Regions from separate parts of the Nonomuraea fastidiosa genome, predicted to be linked through region 1. Evidence: riboswitches for the same ligand, from Rfam matches in the RefSeq annotation. Region 1 holds a riboswitch; the other holds the start of a gene.

Evidence for each region. Region 1 has a riboswitch for S-adenosylmethionine ahead of ACFMQL_RS12430 (aminotransferase class V-fold PLP-dependent enzyme). Riboswitches for the same ligand answer to the same signal wherever they lie in the genome.
Region 2: it holds a riboswitch for S-adenosylmethionine, as region 1 does, so the genes downstream of both, thrC (threonine synthase) here and ACFMQL_RS12430 (aminotransferase class V-fold PLP-dependent enzyme) in region 1, are expected to answer to the same signal.

The regions. Positions count from the first base shown of each region.
Region 1 covers NZ_CP170570.1:2,746,566-2,761,167, forward strand. The annotation lists gene panC (pantoate--beta-alanine ligase) at 1-756, opposite strand, end outside; gene ACFMQL_RS12405 (DUF2520 domain-containing protein) at 779-1,669, opposite strand; gene ACFMQL_RS12410 (chaplin family protein) at 1,984-2,211, opposite strand; gene ACFMQL_RS12415 (SAM-dependent methyltransferase) at 2,399-3,361, shown strand; gene ACFMQL_RS12420 (cytochrome P450) at 3,658-4,854, opposite strand; gene ACFMQL_RS12425 (TerC family protein) at 4,854-5,600, opposite strand; SAM riboswitch class IV at 5,713-5,828, shown strand; gene ACFMQL_RS12430 (aminotransferase class V-fold PLP-dependent enzyme) at 5,874-7,169, shown strand; gene ACFMQL_RS12435 (DoxX family protein) at 7,359-8,039, opposite strand; gene ACFMQL_RS12440 (NADH-quinone oxidoreductase subunit D) at 8,160-9,305, shown strand; gene ACFMQL_RS12445 (acyltransferase) at 9,316-10,443, shown strand; gene ACFMQL_RS12450 (hypothetical protein) at 10,436-10,621, shown strand; gene ACFMQL_RS12455 (DUF3180 domain-containing protein) at 10,618-11,043, opposite strand; gene folK (2-amino-4-hydroxy-6-hydroxymethyldihydropteridine diphosphokinase) at 11,076-11,579, opposite strand; gene folB (dihydroneopterin aldolase) at 11,576-11,941, opposite strand; gene ACFMQL_RS12470 (nuclear transport factor 2 family protein) at 11,931-12,380, opposite strand; gene folP (dihydropteroate synthase) at 12,377-13,183, opposite strand; gene folE (GTP cyclohydrolase I FolE) at 13,304-13,882, opposite strand; gene ftsH (ATP-dependent zinc metalloprotease FtsH) at 13,879-14,602, opposite strand, start outside.
Region 2 covers NZ_CP170570.1:2,397,519-2,412,120, forward strand. The annotation lists gene ACFMQL_RS10810 (HelD family protein) at 1-331, shown strand, start outside; gene ACFMQL_RS10815 (YbhB/YbcL family Raf kinase inhibitor-like protein) at 399-929, shown strand; gene groL (chaperonin GroEL) at 1,244-2,875, opposite strand; gene ACFMQL_RS10825 (cold-shock protein) at 3,226-3,426, opposite strand; gene ACFMQL_RS10830 (MoaD/ThiS family protein) at 3,669-3,944, opposite strand; gene thrC (threonine synthase) at 3,970-5,202, opposite strand; SAM riboswitch class I at 5,216-5,359, opposite strand; gene ACFMQL_RS10840 (RNA polymerase sigma factor) at 5,439-5,993, opposite strand; gene ACFMQL_RS10845 (trehalose-6-phosphate synthase) at 6,025-7,449, shown strand; gene ACFMQL_RS10850 (hypothetical protein) at 7,464-8,066, opposite strand; gene otsB (trehalose-phosphatase) at 8,158-8,928, opposite strand; gene ACFMQL_RS10860 (DUF3263 domain-containing protein) at 8,968-9,267, opposite strand; gene ACFMQL_RS10865 (SAM-dependent chlorinase/fluorinase) at 9,386-10,198, shown strand; gene ACFMQL_RS10870 (hypothetical protein) at 10,326-10,880, shown strand; gene ACFMQL_RS10875 (S8 family serine peptidase) at 10,877-12,052, shown strand; gene ACFMQL_RS10880 (dipeptide ABC transporter ATP-binding protein) at 12,198-13,214, opposite strand; gene ACFMQL_RS10885 (ABC transporter ATP-binding protein) at 13,198-14,235, opposite strand; gene ACFMQL_RS10890 (ABC transporter permease) at 14,249-14,602, opposite strand, start outside.

The DNA of each region.
Region 1 (14,602 bases):
GCCCTCGTAGTCGTCGCCGACCTCGACGAACGTGGCCGGATCGACCAGCGCGAGGTAATCGACGTCGAGCGCGGGCCCGGCCTCGTCGAGCACCTTGCGCGCCTCGGCGCGGATCTCGGCGGGGGTGAGCCGGGCGGCACCGGCCCGCAGCGCCCGCGACAGCGTCAGCGCCACCTGCCGGTCCTCGTCGGACAGGTAGCGGTTGCGGCTGGACATGGCCAGGCCGTCGGGCTCGCGTACGGTGGGGGCGCCGAGGATCTCGATCGGCAGGTCGAGGTCGGCGACCATGCGCCGGATGAGCGCGAGCTGCTGGGCGTCCTTCTGCCCGAAGACCGCGAGGTCGGGCTGCACGAGGTTGAACAGCTTGAGCACGACCGTGAGCACGCCGTCGAAGTGGCCGGGACGCGCGGCGCCCTCGACGATGCGGCCCATCTCGCCGGCGGAGACGCTGACCTGGCGGTCGGGGGCGTACATCTCCTCGGCGGAGGGGTGGAAGACGACGTCGACGCCCTCGGCCCGGCACACGTCCAGATCGGCATCAAATGTACGGGGATAACGCGAAAAATCCTCGTTAGGGCCGAACTGTAGAGGATTGACGAAAATGCTGACCACGACCTGATCGGCGCGCACCCGGGCCAGCCTGATCAGCGACCTGTGCCCCTCGTGGAGCGCGCCCATGGTGGGCACCAGCGCCACCGTGCCACTACGCCGTGCCTTGACCAGCTCTTCCCGGTTTCTGGCGACGATCAGCTCCATAAGTGCCCTCCGAACGCTACGGTCAGGTCCATATATTGCCCCCGAGCGCGTCGAGCAGCCGCTCCGCCTCCTCCGGCTTGAGCAGCCCCGCGGCCAGCGCCCTGTCCGCGGTGAGCCTGGCCAGCGCGATGTAGGCGTCCGCCGCCTCGGGCGCGGCCAGGATGAGCGCGTCGACATGTTTGCGTACGGTGCCGGCGTCGCCGCGGACGACCGGACCCGTCAGCCCCGCGATGCCGAGCCGCAGCACGTTGTCGAGCGCGGCACCGAGCAGCGGCCCCAGCATCCTGCCGGGGTGCTCGACCCCGATGCGGCGCAGCAGGTCGGACGACTCGGCGATGAGCGTGACCATGTGGTTGGCGGCCCCGGCCAGGGCCGCGTGGTAGAGCGGGCGGTCGCTGTCGGCGATCCAGACCGGCTCGCCGCCCATCTCGATCACCAGCGCCTCGGCGACGGGACGCAGTACGTCGGGCGCGGTGACACCGTAGGAGATGCCGGTGAGCTTGTTGAGGTCGTCGTCGCGGCCGGTGAACGTCATCACCGGGTGCAGCGCCAGCGGCAGCGCGCCCGCTTCGGCCGCCGGGTCGAGCACCGACAGCCCGTACGCGCCGCTGGTGTGGACGAGCATCTTGCCCCGCAGGTCGGCGCCCGTGCTGGCCAGCCCGCCGACCAGGTCGGGCAGCGCGTCGTCGGGCACCGTCAGCAGGACGAGCTGGGCGGCCGCCACCACCTCGTCGGGCCTGGACGGCGAGACGCCGAGCCGCTCGGCGGCCCACCGCTGGGAACGGTCGGAAACGCCGCTGGCGGCCACCACCCGATGGCCTGCCTGCGCGAGCGCCGCGCCGAGGGCGGAACCCACCTTGCCGGCGCCCAGCACGCCGACGGCCAGCCGTGCCGGGCGGTCCCCTGCGTCCATGACGTCTCACCCCTGACCAACGTGATGGCACTGCCGACCAGCGTAACCGTCTCGCGGAGCGGCGAGTGTGACCGGTGTTTTGCCGCGCGTTGAGTTAACGACAAAAGGGGCAAGGGCAGACAAAACGGTGCACCCCCTGTCGGAAGAGATGAGGAGAGGGGCCATCGCAATGGCAGCGGGCGCCGAGTCCTTCAGGACCCGACGCCCGCGACTGTGTATGACCCCTTGGGAGTGCGCCGGCGGGTCGACCGCCGACTGATCCGCCGGGATAAGGACCGGGCCGGCCTACACCGGCCCGGGCTCATCCATGTCGCTCAGTGGTGGCTGGGCGCGTAGGCGTTGGCGCCGCCCTTGCAGCCCGCACTCGCGAAGCCGATGACGGCGATCGCGTTGCCGCAGACGTTGATGGGGGCGACGATCGGGACGTGGAGCTGGTTGCCGGAGATAACGCCGCCGGTGCCGTTGGTGATGTCGGCGTGCGCCGGGGCGGCCAGCGAGAGCATGGCGACGGCTCCGGTTGCGACCAAGATCTTCTTCAGCACGAGGGCTCCTCTCTTTCGCGGCGTCATACCGCGGGTGCTGGTTCGGCGAGTGAAAGGCCACACCACTTGGGGGTTGGCGCAGCGCAATCACTCAGTGACAACAGGTAAACGCTACCGCAACTTCGCAACGTCTCGTAGTCATTCGATGACAGTGCGTCTCCAATGTAAGTCATGAGATAGTCCAGACATGTGGCTCACCTGGCGCGCCGCGACCGAGCGCGCGCTGTACGGCGAGGAGGGCTTCTACCTCCGCGAACGCCCCTCAGGCCATTTCCGCACCTCGGTCAGCGCGTCCGCGGCCTTCGCCGAGGCGGTGCTCACGCTGCTCGCGGAAGTGGACGCCGAGCTGGGCAAGCCCGACGTGCTCGACCTGGTCGACATCGGGGCGGGTGAGGGCGTGCTGGTGACCCGCGTGCTCGAACGCGCCGAGCCTGGGCTGCGCGACCGGCTGCGGGTCACGGCCGTGGACCTGTCGCCGCGGCCCGACGACCTGCCCGAGGAGATCGTCTGGTCCAGGAGCCTGCCGGACGCCGTCACCGGGCTGGCCATCGCCAACGAGTGGCTCGACAACGTACCGCTCGACGTGGTCGAGCAGACCTCGCGAGGGCCGCGGGTGGTGATGGTGAACGTCTCCACGGGCGAGGAGCGCCTGGGCGACCCGCCGCATCCCGCCGACCGCGAGTGGCTCGACCGGTGGTGGCCGCTGACCCGGGTGGGCACGCGGGCCGAGATCGGCAGGCCGCGCGACGAGGCGTGGGCCTCCGTCCTCGTACGCCTCACCAGGGGCAGGGCGATCGCCATCGATTATGCACATCCTGTGGATAACCGTCCACCTTGTGGAACGCTGACCGGATACCGGGACGGGTCGGTCGTGACCCCCGTACCCGACGGGAGCTGCGACATCACCGCACACGTAGCACTCGACGCGTGCGCCGAGGCCGGGCGGCGGGCCGGCGCGATATCCACAACCTTGTCCACACAGCGCGAGGCGCTGCGCGAGCTGGGGCTGACCGGCGCGCGCCCGCCCCTTGAGCTGGCCCGCACCGACCCGCGCGGCTACCTCCGCGCCCTGGCACGCGCCTCCGAAGAGGGCGAGCTGCTGGAGGCGACCGGCCTCGGCGGCTTCGGCTGGCTCAGCCAGACCAAGTGAACCCGCCCTTTTCGAGGCGCAAATGACCGCTTCGCCCGCCACGCGTCGCTCGCTCGCTGCCCGCTGCCCACCGGTGCCGCACGCGCCGCCCGCCGCGCACGCCTGGCGAGGCGCCCCCCGTGTGAGCCGCGCCTGAGCCCGGTGGCCATCCAGGCGACGGTCGGGTGACCGACCGACACTGGGGTGGCCGACGGCTGGGCCGGCAGGCGCACGGGACAGGAGGCGGCCCGGCCGGCAGGCGCATGGGCCGGCAGGGGTGCGGGGTGGCGGAGGGGCGGGCGGCTGAAGCGGGGTGCTCAGGCGGGGATGGCGGTGAGTTGGAGTGCGCGCAGGCCGCGGATGACGTACCCGGGCTTCCACTCGGGCTCTTCACGCAGCTCCAGCTCGGCCGTGCGGTCGAGCAGCGCGCCGAACGACTCGGCCAGCTCGATCCTGGCCAGCGGCGCGCCCAGGCAGAAGTGGATGCCGGCCCCGAACGAGATGTGCGGGTTGTCGGCGCGCCCCACATCGAGCCGGTCAGGGTCGTCGAACACCTCGGGGTCGCGGTTGGCCGAGCCGAACAGCAGGGCCACCTCGGAGCCGCGCGGGATGCGTACGCCGTGCACCTCGATGTCCTCGAGCACCCACCGCTCGAACATCTGCAACGGCGTGTCCCACCGCAGCAGCTCCTCGACGGCGGTGGGCAGCAGCGAGCGATCGGCCCGCAGCCTGGCCAGCTCGCCGGGGTTGCGGAACAGCGACCACCAGCCGTTGCCCGTGACGTTCACGGTGGCCTCGTGACCGGCGTTGAGCAGCAGCACGCAGGTGCCGACCAGCTCGTCCTCGGTCAGCTCGTCGATCTGGGTGAGCGCGCTGATGAGGTCGTCGCCGGGAGCGGCGCGGCGCTCGGCGGCCAGGGCCTTGAGGTAGTCGGCGAACTCCGACGCCGCGCGTACGGCGGTGTGCTGGGCCTCCAGGGTGGGGTTGAGCTCGTACATGCCGCAGATGTCGGCCGACCAGGGGCGCAGCAGGTGGCGGTCGCTCTCGGGGATGCCGAGCATCTCCGCGATGACGGTGACCGGCAGCGGCTCGGCGACCTCGGCGATGAGGTCGCCGCCGCCCTTCTCCACGTACGCGTCCACCAGCTCACGCGCGATGGATCTGACGCGGGGCCGCAGCGACTCGACCATGCGCGGCGTGAACGCCTTGGAGACCAACCGGCGCAGCCTCGTGTGCACCGGCGGTTCCACGTCGAGCATGCCCGCCCTGATCACGCGCCAGAACGGCTCCTGGAACTCCGGCTCCGGCGGCCTGCCGAACTCCTCGTGGGTCGCCACGTGCAGGTACGAGCGGCCCAGCCGGCGGTCTCTGAGCAGCGCGTTCACGTCGGCGTGCCGCGCGATGAGCCACTGATTGGTCGGCTCGAAGTACGTCACGGGCGACTCGCGCCGCAACTCGTCGTAGACCCCGTAGGGGTGCGCTACGAAATCCGGATTCCAAGGATCAAAGCCCACTATTTCATCTTAGGAGTGACCTGCTCCTTCTTCGCGTGCCTGCTCCGTACCCGGATGTTGAGCAGCTCCACCACGACAGAGAACGCCATCGCGAAGTAGATGTAACCCTTCGGGATGTGCTGGTCGAGACCCTCGGCGACGAGCATCACGCCGATGAGCACCAGGAACGCCAGCGCCAGCATCTTGATCGTGGGGTGGCTGTCGACGAACCGGCTGATCGGCCCGGACGCGAAGAGCATCACGGCCACCGCCACGATGACGGCCGCGATCATCACGCCCAGCTCGTCGACCATGCCGACCGCAGTGATCACCGAGTCGAGCGAGAAGACGATGTCCAGCACCATGATCTGCAGGATCACGGAGGCGAACGAGGTGGCCGCGACCTTCTTGCCGCCCTCCTCCTCGTGCGGTGCCTCCATGTTGTGGTGGATCTCGGTGACGCTCTTGCCGAGCAGGAACAGGCCACCGAGCAGCAGGATCAGGTCGCGTCCGGAGATCTCATGGCCGAAGACGGCGAACAGCGGATCGGTGAGCCGCACCACCCACGACAGGCCGAGCAGCAGGAGCAACCGGCTCACCAGGGCCGCGCCGAGGCCGAGCACCCGGGCGCGGTCGCGCCGCTCGGGCGGCAGCTTCCCGGCGAGGATGGAGATGAAGATGATGTTGTCGATCCCCAGCACGATCTCCAGGGCGACCAGGGTTAAGAAGCCGATCCAGATCTGCGGGTCGGCCACCCAGTCGAGCATCGGGTACCTCCATGACTCGGGAGCTGTCGGATATCCGGTAGCAACGAGTCGGAGGTCACATAAGTTCGCCCTTGCGATTTCTGCCGGGCCGTCGGTTATAGTTCAGCCCGTAGGTCATGAGCGCCAGCGTCAAGCCCCGGCTAGCTGGCCGGCAACCCTCGCGTCCGCGGCGGGGTGCCCCGGGTGAAGACCTGGTCCGTCACGAGGTGTGGCGGGCAAGCGCGGGCTCCGTGGCTGCTTCCAGGGGCCCGATGGTCCCCAAGGAGGTTTGCCGTGTCCACTCTGACGATCTTCAACTCCGGCCGCGCCGCCACCGCTGAGGAGAGCTCCGCCACCGCCACGCAGCAGCGCCGGCCGATCCCCGCCGTCCTGGGCGCCGACCTCGAGGTGCCGGTCAAGGGCGGCCGCCTGGTCGGATACGCCAACCTCGACTACGCCGCCAGCGCCCCCTGTCTCGAGCCGGTCAGCGCCGCCGTCACCGCCGCGCTTCCGGCTTACTCCAGCGTCCACCGCGGCGCGGGCTACGCATCGCAGCTCACCACCGCCCGCTACGAGCAGGCCCGCCACACCGTACGCGCCTTCGTCGGCGCCCGCCCCGACGACGCGGTGATCTTCACCCGCAACACCACCGACGCCACGAACCTGCTGGCCGGCTGCCTGCCCGAGGGCTGCACCACGGTCGTCTTCGACACCGAGCACCACGCCTCGCTCCTGCCCTGGCCGAACGCCGTCCGGCTGGCGCCGCCCGCCTTCCCCGGCGAGGCGGTCCGCGCCGCCGACGAGACGCTGGCCGCCATCGACGGGCCCAAGCTGCTCGTCGTCACCGCCGCATCCAACGTCACCGGCGAGCTGTGGCCCATCGCGGCCCTGGCCCACATCGCGCACCGGCACGGCGCGCGGATCTTCGTGGACGCGGCGCAGTACGTACCGCACAGGAAGCTCAACCTCACCGCGCTCGACCTCGACTACATCGCCTTCTCAGGCCACAAGCTGTACGCGCCGTTCGGCGCGGGCGCGCTGGTCGGGCGGCGGGACTGGCTGGCCGCTGGCGAGCCGTACCTGAAGGGCGGCGGCGCGGTGCGCTCGGTCGGCGAGAGCGTCGAGTGGCACGACGACCCCGAGCCGCGCCACGAGGCCGGCACCCCCAACGTGCTGGGCGCCATCGCGCTGGCCGCGGCCTGCGACGCGCTGACCGCGACCGGCTGGACGGAGCTGGTCCGCGAGGAGGAGCGGCTGCTCGCCCGGCTGCGCGCCGGGCTGGCCTCGATCGACGGGGTGCGCGAGCTGTCGCTGTGGGGCCCCGACCACCCCCGGGTCGGCATCGTGTCGTTCACCGTGGACGGCTACTCGGCGCGGGAGGTGGCCGAGGTGCTGTCCGGCGAGTACGGCATCGGGGTGCGCGACGGGAAGTTCTGCGCGCACCCGTTCGTCCGCCACCTGCTGGGCGCCTCCGACGGGGGCTGCGAGGACGGCACCGCCTCCGCCGTACGGGCCTCGATCGGCATCGGCACCACGCAGGAGCACGTGGACCGGCTCGTGTCGGCCCTGCGCGACCTGGTCTCCCGCTGACCGTGCGCCCGGGTTCTCGGGCGCTCATTCCGGACGTGAGCCCGCAGACGCGCAGACCGGAAGCGCGGCTCGGCGGCCACCGGGTCAGCGGGTCGCCGGGTCGGTAGTTCGCCGGGTCAGGCGGTTCGGCAGGTCGCCGGGTCGCCGGGTCGCCGGGTCGGCAGGTCGGCAGGTCGGCGGTTCGGCGAGTCAGCGGTTCGGCGGCTTGCGGTGCTGGGGCGGCTCGTCGGCGACCAGGGAGTCGATCTCCCGCATGTCGTCGTCGCTGAGCCGGCTCGCCCGGTCCTGCCGGGACCCACCAGGCTCGTGGTGGGGCGCCGTCTGCTGCCGAGGCACCTCCGGCTGCTCGGTGGTGGCGGACCTGGCGGGCGTGGTCGGCCCGCCCGCGCCATAGCCCGCAGAGGTGGCGCCGCTCCGGCCCGTCTGCTGGGACGCCAAGTCCTCGTCCGCGCGTTCGTGCCGCTTGCGCCACATGCGGCCGAAGATGCCGTCGATGCCGATGCGCCCGCCGCCCAGCGCGACGAACAACAGGCAGAGCGCGGCGAGCGCCCCCGCGAGCTCCCAGCCGCCTTCGTCCACGAAGAGGCCCTTGCCCGAGTGCGCGAAGACGACCGCGCCGATCATGTTGATCAGCAGCAGCAGCGCCACCGGCCGGACCAACGCCCCGAGGATGAGCAGCACCCCACCGATGAGCTCGACGACCATGGCGTAGCCCGCGGCAAGCTCGGGCATCGGGATGCCCATCTCGCCGAATCCCGCCGCGATCGCGGCGTGCCCGCCCTGCCACTTCTGCCATCCGTGCGCGACGAAGATCACGCCGGTCACGATGCGCGCGATCAGGGCCGCGATATCGAAGAGAACTCTCTTCATGGTCCTTCTCCCCCGTTCCAGCTATTCCTCCCCGTGTCCGCCTACGGGATGCCATCGCATACCATCTCTTGACCAACCCCCCTGCTGGATCACCGGTGACGACGGTGGGAGCATGGCCGTATGACGGAACGTGTGGTCGGAATCGGCGCGGGAGCTAAAGAGCTGGCCACCGAGGACATGATCCTCAACATCGGTCCGCAGCACCCGTCCACCCACGGCGTGCTGCGGCTGCGGCTGACGCTCGACGGCGAGCGCATCACCGCCGCCGAGCCGATCGTCGGCTACATGCACCGCGGCGCGGAGAAGCTGTTCGAGGTGCGCGACTACCGTCAGATCATCATGCTCGCCAACCGGCACGACTGGCTGTCGGGCTTCGCGAACGAGCTGGGCGTGGTCATCGCCGCCGAACGCATGCTCGGCATGGAGCCGCCCGTGCGCGCCGTCTGGGCCCGTACGCTGCTGGCCGAGCTCAACCGCGTGCTCAACCACCTGATGTTCCTCGGCTCCTACCCGCTGGAGCTGGGCGCGATGACGCCGCTGTTCTACGCGTTCAACGAGCGTGAGCGCATCCAGGCGGTCATGGAGGAGATCTCCGGCGGGCGCATGCACTACATGTTCAACCGGGTCGGCGGCCTGAAGGAGGACCTGCCGCTGGGCTGGCTGGATCGGGTGTCGGCGGCCGTCGCCGAGACCCGCCGCCGGGTGCCGGACATCGAGAACCTCATCCTGCACAACGAGATCTTCATCGCCCGTACCAAGGGGGTGGGGGTGCTGACGCGCGAGCAGATCATGCAGTACGGCGTCAGCGGCCCCATCGCCCGCGCCTCCGGAGTGGACTTCGACCTGCGGCGCGACGATCCGTACCTGGCCTATGGCGAGCTGCCGGTGAAGGTCGTCACGCGCGGCGCGGGCGACTGCCACGCGCGCTTCGAGGTGCTGTTCGACCAGCTCAAGGTCTCGCTCGACCTGGCGGACGCGTGCGTCGAGCGGCTGCGCGAGCTGCCGCCGGGGCCGATCAACCAGCGGCTGCCGAAGGTGCTGAAGGTGCCGGAGGGCCACACGTACGCGTGGACGGAGAACCCGCTCGGCATCAACGGCTACTACCTGGTCTCGAGGGGCGACAAGACGCCGTGGCGGCTCAAGCTGCGCTCGGCGTCGTACAACAACATCCAGGTGCTGAGGGAGATGCTGCCGGGACACGTGGTCGCCGACATGGTCGCCATCCTCGGCTCGATGTTCTTCGTCGTGGGTGACATCGACAAGTGACAGGGCGGCAGTGACAGGGCGGCAACGCGACAAGTACATCGACTGGCTCCGCGCGATCAGCCTGGTCGTGGTGGTGGTGTGGCACTGGGCGTTCACCATCCTCGAATGGAAGCCGTCCGGCCCCGAACCCACCAGCCCGCTCGGCTTCACCTCGGGCCTGTGGATCCTCACCTGGCTGCTGCAGGTGCTGCCGCTGTTCTTCTACGTCGGCGGCCACGTGCACCTGCTGTCCTGGCACCGGGCCAAGGAGCGCGGCGTCGGCATCGGCGCGTTCGTGCTGCGCCGCATCCGCGCGCTCGCCTTACCCGCGCTGTTTCTGTCCGGGGTGTGGGTCGTCATCGGGGCGATGGTGACGTACACCTTCGAAGTGGACTGGATGTGGCGGGTGGTGCTGCTGGTGCTCAGCCCGCTGTGGTTCCTCGCCGTCTATCTCGTGCTCATCGCGCTGCTGCCGGTCGCGCTGTGGCTGCACCGCCGCTACGACGTGCTCGCGCTGATCTGGCTCGGCGGCACCGCCCTCGTGGTGGACGTGCTGCGCTTCCGCTACGACCTCGACTGGGTCGGCTGGCTCAACATGATCGTCGTGTGGGGGCTGGCGCACCAGGCGGGCTTCTTCTACGACCGGGTCGTGGAGCTGCCCAGGCGTTACGACGCCGCGCTGCTGTGGACCGGCTTCTTCGCGCTGTTCGGGCTGGTGTACTCCGGCATCTACCCGGGCTCGATGGTGGGCGTGCCGGGCGACAAGTGGTCGAACATGGCGCCGCCCACGTTCGTCATCGTCGCGCTGCTGCTGTTCCAGATCGGGCTGGTCGAGGTGCTGCGCCCCGCCATGGAGCGGGTGCTGGAGCGTCCGCGCTGGCGGCGGCTCAACGAGTTCATCAACCGCTACTCGCTGCCGCTGTTCCTCTTCCACACCACCGGCATGGCCATCTCGCTCGGCCTGTCGTGGTGGCTGTTCGGTACCCTCGGCGACCGGATACCGCCCGACCTCGTGTGGTGGCTCGAACGCCCGCTCGCCGTCATCGGCCCGCTGATCTGCACCGCCCCCGTCATCTACCTCTTCGGCCGCCGCCGCGCGCCCGTCCGTCAAACGCAGGACAAGGCCGTCGGCGGGTCCATAAGCTCAAGGCATGGCTGAGATCGCCTTCCGGGCCAACGCCGAAGACGAGCGGATCATCCGTACCGCGTTGCGGGAAGGTGAGCGGCCCAGCGACGTGCTGCGCCGCGCGCTGCGCCTGCTGCAGCGCGAGATGTGGCACGACCGCCTCGCCGCCGCGCAGCGGGCCATCGAGGAGGGCCAGCCCGGCGAGCGCTAGTCGCGCGGCTGCTCGTCCTCGGGCTTCTTCGGCACCTTGCAGCAGTGCTCCAGGTAAAGCGCGGCGCAGACGAGCAGTACGCACGACACGAGCGAGCCCGTCGCGATGAAGAACTCACCGCGCGGCGTCTCGCGGTCGAGGAGCTGCACGGTGTGCAGCGCGAAGCCGGCGAAGATGCCGCCGAAGACCGCGCCCGCGTACGCCGACGCCTTGGCCAGCGCCGCAAGGCGGGCCACCGCGAGCGGCTCGACCGGCTTGGTGCCGGGCTTGCGCGCGATCCTGGCCTTGGTGGCCCAGCCGCTGTAGCCCTCGCCGAGCGCCAGCAGCAGCAGCGTGGGAATCGCGGTCCACGGCAGCACCGGCCACCCGCCGTAGTCGCCCATCATGATCGCCGCCCAGGTCGCCAGGGCGACGATGATCAAAATGCCGACGAGGGGACCAGGAGACGTTGGCTTCAATCGGGCCTCTGCAGCTTGAGATCCTCACGCAGGCGCACGCCCCGCCGATCGAGCCCTTCGAGCAGCCCGGCCACCGTGCCCTTGCCGGGCAGCTCCCCCTCGGGGTCGGCGGCCGCCCACGGCACCAGCACGAACGCCCGCTCGTGCGCCCGGGGATGCGGCAGCGTCAGCTCGGGGTCGTCGGAGACGACGTCGCCCACCACGATCAGGTCGATGTCGAGGGTACGCGGGCCCCAGCGCTCAAGGCGCTCGCGGCCGAACGCGTTCTCCACGCTCAGCGCCCGCTCAAGGAGCGTGCGCGGCTCCAGCGTGGTCTCCGCGATGACGATCGCGTTGAGGTACGGCCGCTGCCCGCCTGGGCCGCCCACGGGGTCGGTCTCGTAGACCGGGGACGCCTTGACGAACTCCAGCCCAGGGGCGTCGAACAGGGTGTCCAGCGCCCCCTGGAGGGTCGTGAACCTGCGCCCCAGGTTGCTGCCGAGTGAGAGCACCACCTTCATGCGCGGCTCCGCTCGATGGTCACGATCACGTCGTCGAACGGCAGCGGGATCGGCGCCGCCGGTTTGTGCACGCTCACCTCGACCTTGTGCACCAGCTCGTTGGCCAGGCACACGTCCGCCAGGCGCTGCGCGAGCGTCTCGATCAGCGCGACCGGCTCGCCCTCCACCACCGCGGCCAGCTCCTGCGCGAGCTCCCCGTAGTGAACGGTCTTGGTGAGGTCGTCGCCCGCCGCCGCCGGCGCGGTGTCGAGGTACAGGGTGGCGTCCACGACGAACTCCTGCCCCAAATCACGCTCCGCAGCGAGCACGCCGTGCCTCCCCCTGGCGCGCAGGCCCTTGAGGGTGATGCGGTCAGCGCTCAAGCTCGCCTTCCTCCTCATCGTCGTCGTCGGCCTGCAGCACCGGCGACCCGTGGTGCATCCACAACCGCCAGCCCTGCGGGGTGCGGATGTAGACGTTGCTCGCCACCACCTTGCCCGCGGCGAAGCTCGCCTCGCCCTCCTCTCCCGCGGTCAGGATGTTCTCCACGCAGGTCAGGACGGCCACATCGCCCAGCACGGTGGTGTTGACGTCGGTCAGCACGAACTGGATGTAGGTGGTGTTGGCCATGATCAGGGCCCACGACCGCAGCACCTCGGACCGGCCCGTCAGCAGGGTCCAGCCCGGGTGGACGCAGCTCACCTGGTCGTCGGCGGTGTCCTCGGCCCAGATCTCGGTCATCTTGTCCAGGTCGCCGCTTTCGATGGCGGCGTAGAACTCCTGGTTGACCGTCTCGACGGCGGCGGTGTCGACGCTGCTCATGTGCCTGCTCCGGCTCTCTTCCATGCGGCGGCCACGCGCACGGCATCGGCGTTGGGACCTACCTCGTGCACGCGTACGCACCAGGCTCCGGCCTGGGCGGCCAGCGCGGTCACTGCCAGCGTGGCGTCGTCGCAGCGGCTGAACGGCCTGGGCGTGCCGTCGGGATCGGCCAGCAGGCGCCCCAGGAACCGCTTGCGTGAAGCCCCGATGAGCAGCGGGAAACCCAGCTCGGCCAGGTGCGGGATGCCGGCCAGCAGCGCCCAGTTGTGCTCGGCGTTCTTGGCGAACCCGAGACCCGGGTCGAGCACGATCTGCTCCTCCGTCACGCCCTCGGCCAGCACCAGATCGACCCGCTTGCTCAGCTCTTCGCGCACCTCCGTCACCACGTCGGTGTAGATGGCGCGGCTGTCCATGTCATGGCTGTGGCCACGCCAGTGCATGACCACGTAGGCGACGCCGGTCGCGGCCACCACGCGCGGCATCTCCGGGTCGGCGAGGCCGCCGCTCACGTCGTTGACCAGCCGCGCCCCCGCCTCCACGGCCGCCTTCGCGACCTCGGCGCGCATGGTGTCGACGCTGACCACCACCCCGCCGGCGGCCAGCTCCCGGATCACCGGGACCACCCGGGCCAGCTCCTCCTCCTGCGACACCCTGGCCGCGCCCGGACGGGTGGACTCGCCGCCCACGTCGACGATGTCGGCGCCCTCGCGCACCAGGTCGAAGCCGTGCTGGATGGCGGCGTCAGGGTCGAACCACTTGCCGCCGTCGGAGAAGGAGTCGGGCGTCACGTTGACCACACCCATGACGAGGCACCGCTCCGCACCTCCCGGCACGCTGATGGGCACGCTAGTCATGGGCCAAGCCTAGGCGCTTCTTCGCACCTGCTGACATCGTGGGTACCTCGTTCGCCGCGCGCGAGCAGATCAGCGCCCAAGGATGAGCGCCATGGCCTCGGACCGGGTCTTGTCACTGGTACGGAAGTCGCCGCGCACGGCCGATGTGACGGTCTTGGCGCCCGGCTTGCGCACGCCGCGCATCGTCATGCACAGGTGCTCGCACTCCACGACCACGATGACCCCGCGCGGCTCCAGCACCCGCATGAGCGCGTCGGCGATCTGCGAGGTCATCCGCTCCTGCACCTGCGGCCTGCGGGCGAACACGTCGACCAGCCTGGCCAGCTTCGACAGCCCCGTGACCTGGCCCTTCTCGTTGGGGATGTAGCCGACGTGGGCCAGGCCGTGGAACGGGACGAGGTGGTGCTCGCAGGTCGAGTAGACCTCGATGTCGCGTACGAGCACCATCTCGTCGTGATCGACGTCGAACACCTTGTTGAGCACGTCCTCCGGCGTCTGGCCGAGCCCGGAATACTGCTCGGCCATCGCGCGGGCGACCCTGGCGGGCGTCTCGATCAGGCCGTCGCGGTCGGGGTCCTCGCCGATGGCGTAGAGGATCTCCCGAACGGCCTTCTCGATCCGCCCGAGGTCAACGGCGTGCTGCGTCACGACGTACTGTCCCCCGAGGGCAGCGCGTCCTTCTGACCGCCCGTGGTGAGCGAGCCGTTGGCCGACTGCTCCTTCGGGGTCAGGATGGGCGGCCGGTCGGAGGGCAGCCGCTTGCCGTAGCCGGCGTAGGACGGGCGGTGCTCCTTGACCACCACGGGGGCGAAGATCTCCAGCACCTGCTCACGGGAGAGGGTCTCCTTCTCCATGAGCTCCAGCACCAGGTTGTCGAGCACGTCGCGGTATTCGACCAGGATGTCCCACGCCTGGTCGTGCGCCGTCTCGATCATCCGGCGGACCTCCTCGTCGATCGTGGAGGCGATCTTCTCGGAGTAGTCGCGCTCGTGGCCCATCTCGCGGCCCAGGAACACCTCCGCCTGGCCGGTGCCGAACTTACGGGCGCCGAGCTGCTCGCTCATGCCGTACTCGGTCACCATGCGGCGGGCGACGGCCGTGGCCTTCTCGATGTCGTTGGAGGCGCCGGTGGTGGGCTCGTGGAAGACGAGCTCCTCCGCCGCGCGGCCGCCCAGCAGCATCGCGAGCTGGTCCATCATCTCCGACCTGGTGGCCAGGAACTTGTCCTCCATCGGCAGCGTCATCGTGTAACCGAGCGCCCGGCCGCGGGACAGGATCGTGATCTTGTGCACCGGGTCGGAGTTGGGCAGCGCGTGCGCCACCAGCGCGTGACCGCCCTCGTGGTAGGCGATCATCTTCTTTTCCTTG
Region 2 (14,602 bases), 350 kb from region 1:
GGTCGCCGAGGCGGCGGAGCAGGCGCTCGCCAAGGAGGGCTCGATCGCCGTCATCGCCCCCGACGCCCTGGTGGAGACCGTCTCGCAGGCGCTGTCCGCCCTGCCGCACGCCGTGCTCGACCCCGACTCCACCGAGGAGCACCGCCTGCTCGTCGTGCCCGCCACGCTGGCCAAGGGTCTCGAGTACGACCACGTCATCGTCGTCGAGCCGGCCGACATCGTGGCCGCCGAGCCCAGGGGCCTGGCCCGGCTGTACGTCGTGCTGACCCGTGCGGTCACCTCGCTGACCGTCCTGCACGACAAGCCGCTGCCCGCCGAGCTTCAGGTGTGAGCTGCGCGGGCACGGCCGCTTCTAGGATGGCTGGGCAAGCACCTAGCTCTCACCCAAGGAGGATGCCGTGCCCGCACCGCTTCCCCATGAATTCCTGCCATCGGTCCCCGCGCTCGTGGTCGAGAGCGACGACATCCAGGACGGCGAACGCCTGCCCGACCTCCACGTCTTCAACGACTGGGGCATGACGGGCGGCAACCTGTCGCCGCACCTGCGCTGGTCCGGTGCTCCCGACGGCACCCGCGGCTACGCCGTCACCTGCTTCGACCCCGACGCGCCCACCGGCAGCGGCTTCTGGCACTGGGTGCTGTTCGACCTGCCCGCCTCGGTGACCGAGCTGCCCACGGGCGCCGGCACGGCCCCCGACTTCAAGGGCCTGCCCGAGGGCGCCGTGCACGCCCGCACCGACTACGGCACCAAGGCGTACGGCGGCGCCGCCCCGCCGCCCGGTGACCCGCACCGCTACGTGTTCACCGTGCACGCGCTGAGCGTCGAGAAGCTGGGTGTGGACAGCGACGCCAGCCCCGCCGTGGTCGGCTTCAACATCAACGCCAATCTGCTGGCCCGCGGCTTCATCGTCGCCCACTTCGGCGTCTGATCAGCCCATCCGAGTGACCTTTTCCGACGGGCCTGCCGGTCCTTTCCCGGCAGGCCCTTTTTCACGCCCCCTTTTCCGGCGAACGCGTTCCGGCACGCGCCGCAGCGAGCGACCGTCCGCGAGACGTCGAGCGGCGTGCGCTTGCCGCAAGCGAACATCCGCCACTCCTTCGTGTTCGTGCCAGGGGAAGTCGCGGCCACTCCCCCTTCCTCGCCAGAGGTAGCGGATCCCATACGGAACGTACCGGCCGGTCGACAAGAAAGAGCGGCCCGGAGAATCCCGGACCGCTCTTCGTCTGTGCGACGGATGAAGACTTAGAAGTCCATGTCGCCGCCGCCGGGCATGCCCGCGCCGGCAGCAGCCGGAGCCTTCTCCGGCTTCTCGGCGATGACGGCCTCGGTGGTCAGGAACAGCGCCGCGATGGAGGCGGCGTTCTGCAGCGCGGAGCGCGTCACCTTGGCCGGGTCGATGATGCCGGACTCGAACATGTTGACGTACTCGCCGGTCGCGGCGTTGAGGCCCTCACCCGGGGTGAGGTTGCGGACGCGCTCGACCACGACGCCGCCCTCGAGGCCGGCGTTGACCGCGATCTGCTTGAGCGGCTCCTCCAGCGCCTTCTTGACGATGGCGGCACCGGTGGCCTCGTCGCCGTTGAGCTCCAGCTTGTCGAAGGCCTTGGCGCCGGCCTGCAGCAGCGCCACGCCACCGCCGGGGACGATGCCCTCCTCGACGGCCGCCTTCGCGTTGCGGACGGCGTCCTCGATGCGGTGCTTGCGCTCCTTGAGCTCGACCTCGGTGGCGGCACCGGCCTTGATGACGGCGACACCGCCGGCCAGCTTGGCCAGACGCTCCTGGAGCTTCTCGCGGTCGTAGTCGGAGTCGGTGCGCTCGATCTCGGCGCGGATCTCGTTGACCCGGCCGGCGATCTGCTCGGCGTCACCGGCGCCGTCGACGATCGTGGTCTCGTCCTTGGTCACGACGACCTTGCGGGCGCGGCCGAGCAGGTCGAGGGTGGCGTTCTCGAGCTTGAGACCGACCTCCTCGGCGATGACCTGGCCGCCGGTCAGGATCGCGATGTCGTTGAGCATCGCCTTGCGGCGGTCACCGAAGCCCGGAGCCTTGACGGCGACGGAGCGGAACAGGCCGCGGATCTTGTTGACGACCAGGGTGGCCAGGGCCTCGCCCTCGATGTCCTCGGCGATGATCAGCAGCGGCTTGCCCGACTGGACGACCTTGTCGAGCAGCGGCAGCAGGTCCTTGTTGGCGGAGACCTTGCTGTTGACGATCAGGATGTAGGGGTCTTCGAGAACGGCCTCCATGCGGTCGGAGTCGGTCACGAAGTACATCGAGGTCATGCCCTTGTCGAAGCGCATACCCTCGGTGAGCTCGAGCTCCAGGCCGAAGGTGTTGCTCTCCTCGACGGTGATGACGCCTTCCTTGCCGACCTTGTCCATCGCCTCGGCGATGAGCGAGCCGATCTCGGGGTCGGCGGCGGAGATGGAGGCGGTCGAAGCGATCTGCTCCTTGGTCTCCACGTCCTTGGCCAGCTTGGAGAGCTCCTCGCTGACGCGCTCGACGGCGGCCTCGATGCCCTTCTTCAGGGCCATCGGGTTGGCCCCGGCGGCGACGTTACGCAGACCCTCGCGCACCAGCGCCTGGGCGAGCACGGTGGCCGTGGTGGTGCCGTCACCGGCCACGTCGTCGGTCTTCTTGGCGACCTCCTTGACCAGCTCGGCGCCGATCTTCTCCCAGGGGTCCTCGAGCTCGATCTCCTTGGCGATGGACACACCGTCGTTGGTGATCGTGGGGGCGCCCCACTTCTTCTCCAGCACGACGTTGCGGCCCTTCGGGCCCAGGGTCACCTTCACGGCGTCGGCGAGCTGGTTCATACCGCGCTCGAGACCGCGCCGGGCGTCCTCGTCAAACGCGATCATCTTGGCTGCCATAAGGCTAGACCTCCCAGTTGCAGGGTGGCTTGTCGTGGACCGAGCCGACGCCCGCGACGGCATGGGTCAGCATCTCCTTCGGCAGACCCCATCGTCCCGATCCGGTGTTGGCACTCTACTGCACAGAGTGCCAACGAACTGTTTAGCACTCTACCCTGCCGAGTGCAAGCGAACGCCCCTGCTCTCCCTGCTTTCTCCCAGGTCAACGGCCTTTTGCTGGTCTGCGCTCATATGCGCCGGTACGGCGAGCCGCCGGGCGGCCCACCGTACGCGAGTCGACGAAAGAGTGATGAGGGCTCGCACGGACTGCGCTGCCGTGCGAACCCACCCGGTGCGTACCAGGTCGTGGATCAGACAGTGCGGACGGACTCCGCCTGCGGTCCCTTCTGGCCCTGCGTGATCTCGAACTCGACGCGCTGTCCCTGCTCGAGAGATCGGTACCCGTCCATCAGGATCGCTGAGTAATGGACGAATACATCCTTACCACCGTCTACCGCGATGAAGCCGTAGCCCTTGTCCGCGTTGAACCACTTGACGGTGCCCTGCGCCACTTCCGACTCCTCTTACTGGTCTACCAGATCTCGCCCATTCCTCCGCGAGACCTGTAATCGCCCGACTTAACGGAAAATCAGCCGGACGATCGCCTCGACCATACCTGTGGCAAGGGGTTTGGCAACAGAGTCAATCTGCAAACAGCCTATTTCACCCATCCGAAGGTCGTTCAACGTTGAATTGGGCCTGGAAAAGGAGAAGGCGCCCACTAGGGGCGCCTTCAGGATGTGATCCTCGACACTCAGCCGCCGGCGACGGCCGGGATGATGGAGATCTGAACGCCGTCGGGGGCCGGAGTGTCGAGCCCCTGGGCGAATCGGACGTCCTCTTCTCCCACGTAAACGTTGACAAAACGACGAATCTTGCCCGATTCATCCAGAATTCTGGCGCCGATGCCCGGGTAGTCCGCGTCGAGCTTGGTGAGCACGTCACGAAGAGTCGCGCCCTCGCCACTGACCTCGGCGTTGCCCCCGGTGTATGTGCGCAGAATGGTGGGAATCCGCACAGAAACGCTCATGGTTAAAGTCGCCTTTCCTGATTGATCAGACAGTCGCGCGGAACGCGTCGAGGGAGGGCCGGATCACGGCCGTGGGTACGGCGTCGTCGCTGATCGCGTCGAGCGTCTTGAGCCCGTCACCGGTGTTGAGCACCACGGTCAGGGCCTCGGGGTCGAGCACGCCGTTCTCGGTGAGCTTCTTCAGCACGCCCACCGTGACGCCGCCCGCGGTCTCGGCGAAGACGCCCTCCGTCGAGGCCAGCAGCTTGATGGCGGCCACGATCTCCTCGTCGGTGACGTCCTCGACGGCCCCGCCGGTGCGCCGGGCGATGTCCAGCACGTACGGCCCGTCGGCCGGGTTGCCGATGGCCAGCGACTTGGCGATGGTGTCGGGCTTGACCGGCCGCACGACGTCGTGGCCCGCCTTGAACGCGGTGGACACCGGCGAGCACCCGGCCGCCTGCGCGCCGAAGATCTTGTACGGCGTGTCCTCGACGAGCCCCAGCTTGATGAGCTCCTGGAAGCCCTTGTCGATCTTCGTGAGCTGGGAGCCGGAGGCGATGGGGATGATGATCTGCTCGGGCAGCCGCCAGCCGAGCTGCTCGGCGATCTCGTACGCGAGCGTCTTGGAGCCCTCCGCGTAGTAGGGCCGCAGGTTGACGTTGACGAAGCCCCACTTGTCGCCGAGCGGGTCGCCGATGAGCTCCGAGCAGAACCGGTTGACGTCGTCGTACGTGCCCTCGATGCCGATGAGCTTGCCGCCGAAGACCCGCGCCATGGCGATTTTCGCCTGCTCCAGGTTGGCCGGGATGAACACGCACGCCTCCAGCCCGGCGCGCGCCGCGGCGGCGGTGACCGCGCCCGCGAGGTTGCCGGTGGAGGAGCAGGAAAGGGTGTGGAATCCGAAGTTCCTGGCCGCTTCCACGGCCATGGCGACGACCCGGTCTTTGAACGAGTGGGTGGGGTTGCCCGAGTCGTCCTTCACGTAAAGGGACTTGATTCCGAGCGTTCGACCGAGGTTTCCGGCCTTGACCAATTTCGTCCAGCCGGGGTTCATATTCGGCTTTTCGGTCACGTCGGCCGGCACCGGAAGCAGCGCCCGGTAACGCCAGATGTTGGCGGGACCCGATTCGATCTGTTCGCGGGTCACTTCGCCGAAGTCGTAGGCCGCCTCAAGCGGCCCGAAACACTCCAGACAGGCGAAGCTGGGACCCAGCGGGTAACGAGCGCCGCACTCGCGGCAGGACAGACCGACGGCAGGACCAAAGTCAAGCGACATGAAGCGAGGCCTTCCCTCATCTTCGCCCGCGGCCACCTTGACCGCGAACCGGAATTGGCACCTTGTCCCGGTCGGCCTCGCCAGGTCGCGAGTCTCGAAAGCCGGGAGGGTTGCCGGGGCTTCACAGGGCCGGTCCCTCCACCCCTCTGGATGAGCTGTATGAAGTTGTTGAATTGGACTCTACCCGCTGAAGTGGACGAAATTACCACCCGTCTCAAGATGTGAGACGGGTGGTCTCATCGGTAGTCCTCTCCCAGCACGCTCTGCACGTATTTGCGGGCCTGGTGGATGCGGGACTTCGCGGTGCCCAGCGGGATGCCGAGCTGCTCGGCCACCTCGTTGTAATCGAGCTGGACGATGTCGCGCAGCACCAGCGCCTGCGCGAGATCGGGCTTGTCGGCCTCCAGCGCCTCCATGGCGTCGAGCAGGTCGAGCCGCGAGCCCGCGATCACGCTGACCCGCCGCACGTCGGGCTTCTGCACGGGCAGCTCGTCCGAGCTCTGCTCGGCCGCCCGACGCTTGAGCGACCGGTACGTCGTGCGGGCGCAGTTGGCCGTCACGATGTGCAGCCACGTACTGAACCTGGCCCGCCCCTCGAAACGGCTGATATTGCGCGCGACGGCCAGCAACGTATCTTGCGAGGCCTCCTCCGCGTCCTGGTGATAAGGCAGGATTCGGGCGCAATGCCGCATCACATCGGGCTCTATCCGCGCCAGGAGCTCACCGAGTGCGCGATGGTCTCCGGCGGCGGCTGAGCGAGCGAGTTCCTCGGTTAGCTCATCAAGCGCCATAGCTGGGATCCTATGATCGAAAGGAGCCTGGATGAACAGCGTGCTGTTGGCCTCCAACAGGGGGCCGGTCTCCTTCACCGTCTCCGACGACGGCGAACTCACCATGAAGCGCGGCGGAGGCGGTCTCGTCTCCGGGCTGTCGGGCGTGGCCAAGGGCGACGGCGTGCTGTGGGTCTGCGCCGCGCTGTCCGACGGCGACCGCAGCGCCGTACGCCTGGCCGGCGGCGGCCGCATCGACCACGCCGGCTACGACACGGGCCCGATGCGCATGCTGGACATCGCGCCCGCCACCTTCCACCGCGCCTACAACGCGGTGGCCAACTCGACCCTGTGGTTCGTCAACCATCTGCTCTACGACATCCCCAACTCGCCCAATTTCGGCACCCGTTTCGAGCGCGAGTGGGAGTCCTACCGCGACTACAACGGCGCCTTCGCGCTGGCGCTCGCCGAAGAGGCCGGGCACGGCGCGCGCGTGATGGTGCAGGACTACCACCTTACGCTGACGCCGGCCATGCTCAGGGCCGAACGGCCGGACCTGCGCATCGCCCATTTCAGCCACACCCCCTGGGCACCGCCCGAGTACTTCTCCCTGCTGCCCGACGACGTCGCCAGAGAGGTGCTCGAAGGCATCCTCGGCGCCGACCACGCCGGGTTCCTCACCGACCGGTGGGCGCAGGCGTTCATGGACTGCTGCGAGCGGCTGCTCGGCGCCGAGGCCGACCGGGTCGGCCGCAGCGTCACCCACGCGGGCAGGACCACCCGCATCGGCGTCCACAGCCTGGGCGTGGACGGCGCGGCGCTGTGGGAGCGGGCCAGCGAGCCCGACGTCGAGTCGCACATGGCCGCGCTCAGGGAGCAGGTCGGCGAGCGCAAGCTGATCGTCCGCATCGACCGCACCGAGCTGTCGAAGAACATCGTGCGCGGGCTCATCGCCTACCGCGCGTTCCTCGCCGCACACCCCGAGTGGCACGGCCGCGTGGTGCACCTCGCCTTCGCCTACCCCAGCAGGCACGACCTGCCCGAATACCGCGAGTACACCGCCTCGGTGCAGCGCTGCGCCCAGGAGATCGAGGACGAGTACGCCACCGAGGACTGGGACCCGCTGATACTCAACGTCGACGACGACTACCCGCGCTCGCTGGCGGCCTACCGGCTGGCCGACGTGCTGCTGGTCAACCCCATCCGCGACGGCATGAACCTGGTGGCCAAGGAGGGCCCCGTGCTGTCGCCGCGCTGCGCGCTCGTGCTGTCGCGGGAGGCGGGGGCGGCGGCCGAGCTGGGCCCGCACGCGCTCATGGTGAACCCGTACGACATCAGCGGGACCGCCGCCGCCCTGCACCAGGCGCTGATGATGCCGGAGGACGAGCGGCGCATGCGCCGCGACAGGCTGCGCGCGGCCGCGACCGCACTGCCGCCGCAGAAGTGGCTCGCCGCCCAGCTCGAAGCCCTGGCCTGAGATCATCGCCGTGCTCAGCGCCACCGGGCGCGCGCCAGCACGCCGGAAAGGCCCGGCGTGTTCCACTGGTCCACGACCAGGATCCGGGTCTGGGGCAGGTACCACTCGCGCTGGGTGAGGCGGGATTTGACCTTGCCCGTGGTGGAGCGGCAGACGACCGCCCACTCGCGGTAGGCCGCCTTGTGCCCCGGGCCGACCTGGCGCAGCCCCTCCACCCTCGGCTTCGCCGAGGCGAAGGACAGGCCCCACTTGCGGTCGGCCGGGCAGAGCTGCACGTCGGTCGCGGGGTAGAAGGGCGTCTTGCCGGTGTAGGGGTTGAAGCTCTCGTGCCCCACCTTGATCGCCTTGGGGCCGAGGATCCAGAACCCGTCGCATCCCGGAGTGAAGTAGCTCCCCTTCGGCTTGGCGCACCTGCCGGTGACCACGCGGGTCCAGTCGGAGCGGACCTCGTACACCCTCCACTCGGCCGGAAGCCGGAGCGTGAGCCCGCCTCTGAGCTCGAGCGTGCGGGTGGACGCGGCTTCGGCGGGCAGCGCCGTCAACAGCGCCGCCGCCGGGGACGGCGAGACGAGAGCGGCCGCCGCCACTCCCGCGGCGGCGAAACGAGACGTGATCATGCGAGCACTGTACGGAGTCCGGCTTACTGACGGCTGAAAACCGCCTGTCCCGACCGAGGGCGAAAACCGCGGGACGGCCCGCAAGCGCGGCTCACGTGCCGCCGATCGCCGAGACCAGCTCTTCGAGCAGCGCCACCACGCCGTCGGGACCGTCCACCACGATGTCGGCACGCTCGGCGAGCGCGGTCACCTCGGCCGAGCCGCTGCACACGGTCACGCCGGGCAGCCCGGACGCGCGCACGGCCTCGAACGCCGCGAGATCGCCGAGGTCGTCGCCCACGAACATGACCGACCTCGCCGAACGCTCGGCCAGGAACAGACTGAGCGCCTGCCCCTTGTCCATGCCGGGCGGCCGCAGCTCCAGCACCATGCGGCCGGGCTCGACCACCAGGCCGTGCTCGCCGGCCAGCTTGGCCAGCGGCTCGCGCAGCGCCTCCAGCGTGCCCTCGGGGTCGGGGCTGCGCCGGGTGTGCACGGCCACGGCGCGCCTTTTGTCCTCGATGCTGACGCCGCGCACGCCGAGCGACTCCAGCAGCAGCGGCAGCTCGGCCTTCGCGCGCGGCACGCCGGGCGGCGGCGGTGGCGCGGAGATGCGGCCGTCCTCCCAGCGCTCGAAGCCGTAGTGGCCGAGCACCACCAGGCCGGGCACGTCGGCCAGGCCGGGACCGAGCTCCAGTGCGGTGGCCGCGGGCCTGCCGGTCACGATGGCCACCGCACGGACGCGGGCGCCCAGCTCGGCGAGCACGCCGGGCGCCTTCGGATGGATCACGGCCTGGGCCGGGTCGGGCACGATCGGCGACAGGGTGCCGTCGAAGTCGAGCCCGATCACGGCGCCCGCCGGATCGTTCACGATCGCTTCCATTGCAGGGATGTTCTTCACGCGGCTGCCGTACCCAGAGGGTCAGGGACGCATGCCGAGCCTCCTGGCCGCACGATCACGCCTGCGCGCAGAGCGTAATCTGCGCAACCGCTTGACCAGCATGGGGTCCTGTTCGAGCGCCTCAGGCCGGTCGATCAACTCGCCGAGAAGCTGGTAGTAGCGCGTGGCGGAGAAGCCGAACGTCTCCTTGATGGCCTGCTCCTTAGCGCCCGCGTAGCGCCACCACTGGCGCTCGAAGGCGAGGAGATCGAGATCGCGTTGGGTAAGTGGTCGTCGGGACGGTTCCTGGGCAGCATTGTCACCGCTGAGCGGTGCTCCCATGGTGTCCTCCTCGAAAGGGGCGGGTGACGATCTCGCCGCCCGCACGCGGCCCGTTCGCCATCGTAATGTGCGAAGTGCGGCTGTTCACGATGGATTGGGAGACGTACAGTCACGAAATGTGACCTCTGTCATCACGCTCCTCACCGACTACGGGTTAGAGGATGGGTATGTGGCGGCCTGTCATGGAGTGATCGCCCGGCTGGCCCCGGAGGCCAGGGTGATCGACGTCTGCCACCTGATCCCCGCGGGCGACGTGCGGCGCGGCGCGGCGGTCCTGGCGCAGACGATTCCGTACCTTCCCGAGGGTATCCACATCGGCGCGGTCGATCCCGGAGCGGGTGGCTCCCGGCGCGCGGTGGCCATCGAGGCGGGCGGCCGGGTGTTCATCGGGCCCGACAACGGGCTGCTGTCGTGGGCGGTGCACGCCGGCGGCGGCGCGCGGGCGGCGTACGAGATCAGCAACGACGACTGCTTCCTGCGCCCCGCATCCCCGACGTTCCCTGGACGCGACGTGTTCGCGCCGGTGGCCGCGCACCTGTACGGCGGGCTGGCCCTAGCCGAGGTAGGGCCGCAGGTACCGGTGTCCGGGCTGGTCACGCTGCCCGAGCCGACCACGGTGCTGCGCGACGGCTCGGTGGAGGGCGAGGTGGTCTCGGTGGACCGCTTCGGCAACACGCAGTTGTCCATCGGCGCGGGCGATCTGCAGGCGCTGGGCGTGCGGGTGGGCGACACGCTGGGGGTCTGGCTGGGGCGGCGGCGGTTCTCGCTGCCGTATCGGGAGACGTACGCGGCGGTGCCGCCGGGCGAGCTGGTGGCCTTCACGGACTCGGCGGGGCTGATCGCGATCGCGGTCAACTGCGGCGACGCGGCCCAGCGGCTGGGACTCCCGCCCGGCGCGCACGTCCGACTTTCACCTACTTATAGGAAATAGAAGACAGTTCGGAACTACTCCACGTATCGGACTGTTTACGGAAGCGTCCTTACGTCGGCGCACACGCGTGTCAGAATGCGAGCTGACCGGAGGTCCCTCCCCTCCTGCCGAGGTCGACGTGTTCCAGTTGTCCGTTGTACTGATCTTGCTGCTGTCCGCGGCCTGGCCCGCTCCCGTCACCCCCGTCTCCGAACGCTGGCGCTCCTGGCCGGTGGCCCGCATCTTCCCGCCGCTGGTGCCTGGGCACAGCCCGTCGGGGGCGCGGGTCACGTACGTGCTGGCCGGGGTCGCGCCCGAGACCGCCTGCGCGTCCGCCTTCCAGCCCGGCGCCGTGCGGCCGGGCTGCCGCGTCGCCCTGCGCGCCACGTACGCCGACAGCACGCAGACCTTCGTCGTCACCGCCGGCATCGGCGTGCTCGACGGCCCCGGGACGCCCGTCCACCGCTCGGGGCGGCCCGCGACCGTGCGGCCGGCGGCGTTCTCCGGCGGTCCCGCCGCGCGCTTCGGCGACCGGCAGTACGTCACCGGCGTGGTGCTCGGCTCGGGCGAGCGTTACGTGGTGGCGACGGCGGCCGGGTACGCCGACGGGCGGGCGTACCGGCCGGGCGCGCCCGTCCCCTCCCGCCTGCGCGGCGCCGCCCGCCAGGTCGCGACCGCACTGCACCAGGCGCTGACGCGATGAAACCGATCGTCGCATGCCTGGTGTCGGCCGCGCTCCTCGCCGGGAGCGCTCCCGCGGCGTTCGCCGGCGGCATGGGAGACGGCGCGGGAGACGGCGCCGACGAGGTGGCCGCGGCCGCGAGGGCCGGGCAGTGGCAGCTCGGCGCGCTGCGCCTGTCCGAGGCGTGGCGGACCACCAAGGGCGAGGGCGTCACGGTGGCGGTGCTCGACACCGGTGTCAACGCCGACCACCCCGACCTGAAAGGCGCCGTCGTCCAGGGCCCCGACCTGACCGCACCCGGCGGATCGGGGAACGGGCGGCGCTGGGGGCCGCACGGCACAGCGATGGCCGGGCTGATCGCCGGCCGCGGGCACGGCGAGGGTCACAAGGGCGGGGTGCTCGGCATCGCGCCCGCCGCCCGGGTGCTGTCGATCAGGGTCACGCTGGAGAACGGCGACCCGCGCCGCGCCCGCAGCCGCCCGAGCTGGCGCGACGCGCTGGCCAGAGGCATCAGGTACGCCGCCGACCACGGCGCCGGCGTGATCAGCATGTCCCTCGGCGGCGGCAGCGGCGCGTGGGAGGGCTCGGCCGCCGAGGAGGAGGCCGTCCAGTACGCCATCGCCAAGGGCGCGGTGCTCGTGGCGTCGTCGGGCAACGACGGCGCCACGGAGAACAGGAAGAACTTCCCCGCCGCCTACCCCGGGGTGATCGCCGTGGGCGCGGTGGACCGGCGCGGCAGGGTGGCCCGCTTCTCCAACAGGCAGGACTACGTGTCGGTGGTCGCGCCGGGCACGGACATCGTCACGGCCGACGGCGACGGCTCGTACGTGGTGAGCGACGGCACCAGCTCGGCCGCCGCCATGGTGGCGGGCATCGCCGCGCTCATCAAGTCGGCGCATCCGCACCTGTCGCCGTACCACGTGCGGATGGCCATCGAGATGGGCACCAGGCGGCGACCGGGCCAGGACGGCTACAGCCCCGCCTACGGTCACGGGGTGGCGAACGCGGCGCTCGCGCTGCGCGCGGCCGCCAGGCTGGCCGCCCCCACCGCCGCGCCGCCGCGTCCCGGGCCGTACTTCGGCTCCGGCCCCGCCTCCAGGACGGCGGTGGTCGCGGGGATGGTGGTGCTGGCGATCGCGATGTCGGGGTGGGTGGTGCTGCGGTCCCAGTCGCGGCGCGGGGATTCGACCTAGCAAGCCCGGCGCGGCTCCTGCCCCAACCCGCGCTGCCGGCCTGGCCGCGAACCAGGGCCTGTTCGGCCACGGCTCGGCGCTGATCGCCACGGCCTGAGAACGCGAAGACCCCCTGGGGCTCCCCAGGGGGTCTCCATGTGTCGGTTCAGCCCGCGTGGACCACGTCGTGCGTTTCGGCGAAGTGGCAGGCGCTCTCGTGCCCGATGCCGGGCCTGATCTGCAGCAGCGGCTCCTCCTCCGCGCAGATCTCCTGCGCCTTCCAGCACCGGGTGCGGAAGCGGCAGCCGCTCGGCGGGTTGGCCGGCGAGGGCGGGTCGCCCTGGAGGATGATCCGCTCCCGCTGCTCGCGCCCCTCGGGGTCGGGCACCGGCACCGCCGACAGCAGCGCCTGCGTGTACGGGTGCGCGGGACGGTCGTAGATCTCGGCGTCCTTGCCCAGCTCCACGAACTTGCCCAGGTACATCACGCCCACGCGGTCGGAGATGTGGCGCACCACCGACAGGTCGTGGGCGATGAAGATGTAGGCCAGGCCGAACTCGTTCTGCAGCCGCTCCAGCAGGTTGACCACCTGCGCCTGGATCGACACGTCCAGCGCGGAGACCGGCTCGTCACAGACGATGATCTCCGGCTGCAGCGCCAGACCACGGGCGATGCCGATGCGCTGCCGCTGGCCGCCGGAGAACTGGTGCGGGTAGCGGTTGATGTGGTCGGGGTTGAGGCCGACCACCTCCAGCAGCTCCTGCACCTTCTTGCGCCGATCGCCCTTGGGCGCCACCTCAGTGTGGATCTCGAACGGCTCGCCGACGATGTCGCCGACGGTCATCCGGGGGTTCAGCGAGGTGTACGGGTCCTGCATCACCATCTGGATGTTGCGGCGCATGCGCTTGAGCTCGGCGCCCCTGGCCTTGGCGATGTCCCGGCCGTTGATCAGCACCGAGCCCGACGTCGGCCGCTCCAAGGCCATGAGCAGCTTGGCCAGCGTGGACTTGCCGCAGCCCGACTCGCCCACGATGCCCAGCGTCTCGCCCTTGTGCAGGTCGAACGAGACGCCGTCGACGGCCTTGATCGCGCCGACCTGCTTCTTGAAGAGGATGCCCTGGGTCAGCGGGAAGTGCTTGACCAGGTCGCGTACCTGCAGGATGGCCTCACTGCCGCTCGCCATCGAGGACCTCCCTCCAGTAGTGGCAGGCGCTGCCGCGCGTGCCGCTGATCTCGTACAGCGGGGGGGCGTCGGTCTGGCAGTTGTCCTGACGGAACGGGCACCGAGGATGGAACGCGCACCCCTTCGGCAGGTTCAGCAGGTTGGGCGGCAGGCCCTTGATCGCGTACAGCTCCTGGCCCTTCTGGTCGACCCTGGGGATCGAGTCCAGCAGGCCCTTGGTGTACGGGTGCGCGGGGGCCTTGTAGATGTCGTACACCGGGGCGTGCTCGACGATGCGGCCGCCGTACATGACCGCGATCTTGTCGGCCACGTCGGCCACGACGCCGAGGTCGTGGGTGATGAGGATCAGGCCCATCTGGCTCTCGCGCTGCAGCTCGGCCAGCAGCTCCATGATCTGGGCCTGCACGGTCACGTCGAGCGCCGTGGTCGGCTCGTCGGCGATCAGCACCTCGGGGTCCAGCGCGATCGACATGGCGATCATGATGCGCTGGCGCATACCGCCGGAGAACTGGTGCGGGTAGTCGTTCACCCGCTGCTTGGCGGCCGGGATGCGGACCCGGTCCATCAGCTCGACGGCCTTCTTCATGGCGTCGGACTTGGACATGCCCCGGTGGACCCGGAACATCTCGCTGATCTGCCAGCCCACGGTGAACACCGGGTTGAGCGCGGACAGCGCGTCCTGGAAGATCATCGCGATCCGCTGGCCGCGCACCTGCGTGCGCGCCTCCTCCGACAGCTTGAGCAGGTCGGTGCCCTTGAAGCGGATCTGCCCCTTGGGGATCACCGCCGGCGGCATGTCGAGGATGCCCATGATGGCCTGCGCCGTCACCGACTTGCCCGAGCCCGACTCGCCCAGCACCGCGAGCGTCTCGCCGGGGTTGACCGTGTAGCTCACGCCGTTGACCGCTCGTACGACGCCGGCCCGCGTGTGGAACTCCACGTGCAGGTCGTCGACCGCGAGCAGCGGCCCGTCGCCCGGCCCTCCCTCGGCGGGCAACACTTCCGTTTGCGTCTTCTTCACGTGATCCCCCCTTCTACCTGAGCTTCGGGTCGAGCGCGTCGCGCACCGCGTCGCCCAGCATGATGAACGCGAGCACGGTGATGCTCAGGAACACGGCGGGGAACACCAGCGGCAGCGGCGCCTCAAGGAACCTGTTGCGCGCGTCGGCGATCATCAGGCCCCACGAGATGTCCGGCGACTGCACGCCCACGCCCAGGAACGACAGCGCCGCCTCGGCGGCGATGAACGTGCCCAGGTTGATCGTGGCGACCACGATGACCGGCGCCAGCGAGTTCGGCAGCAGGTGACGGAACATGATCCGGCCCGCTCCCGCGCCCAGCGCTCTCGCGGCGACCACGAAGTCCTGGCTCTTCGCCGTGATCACCGC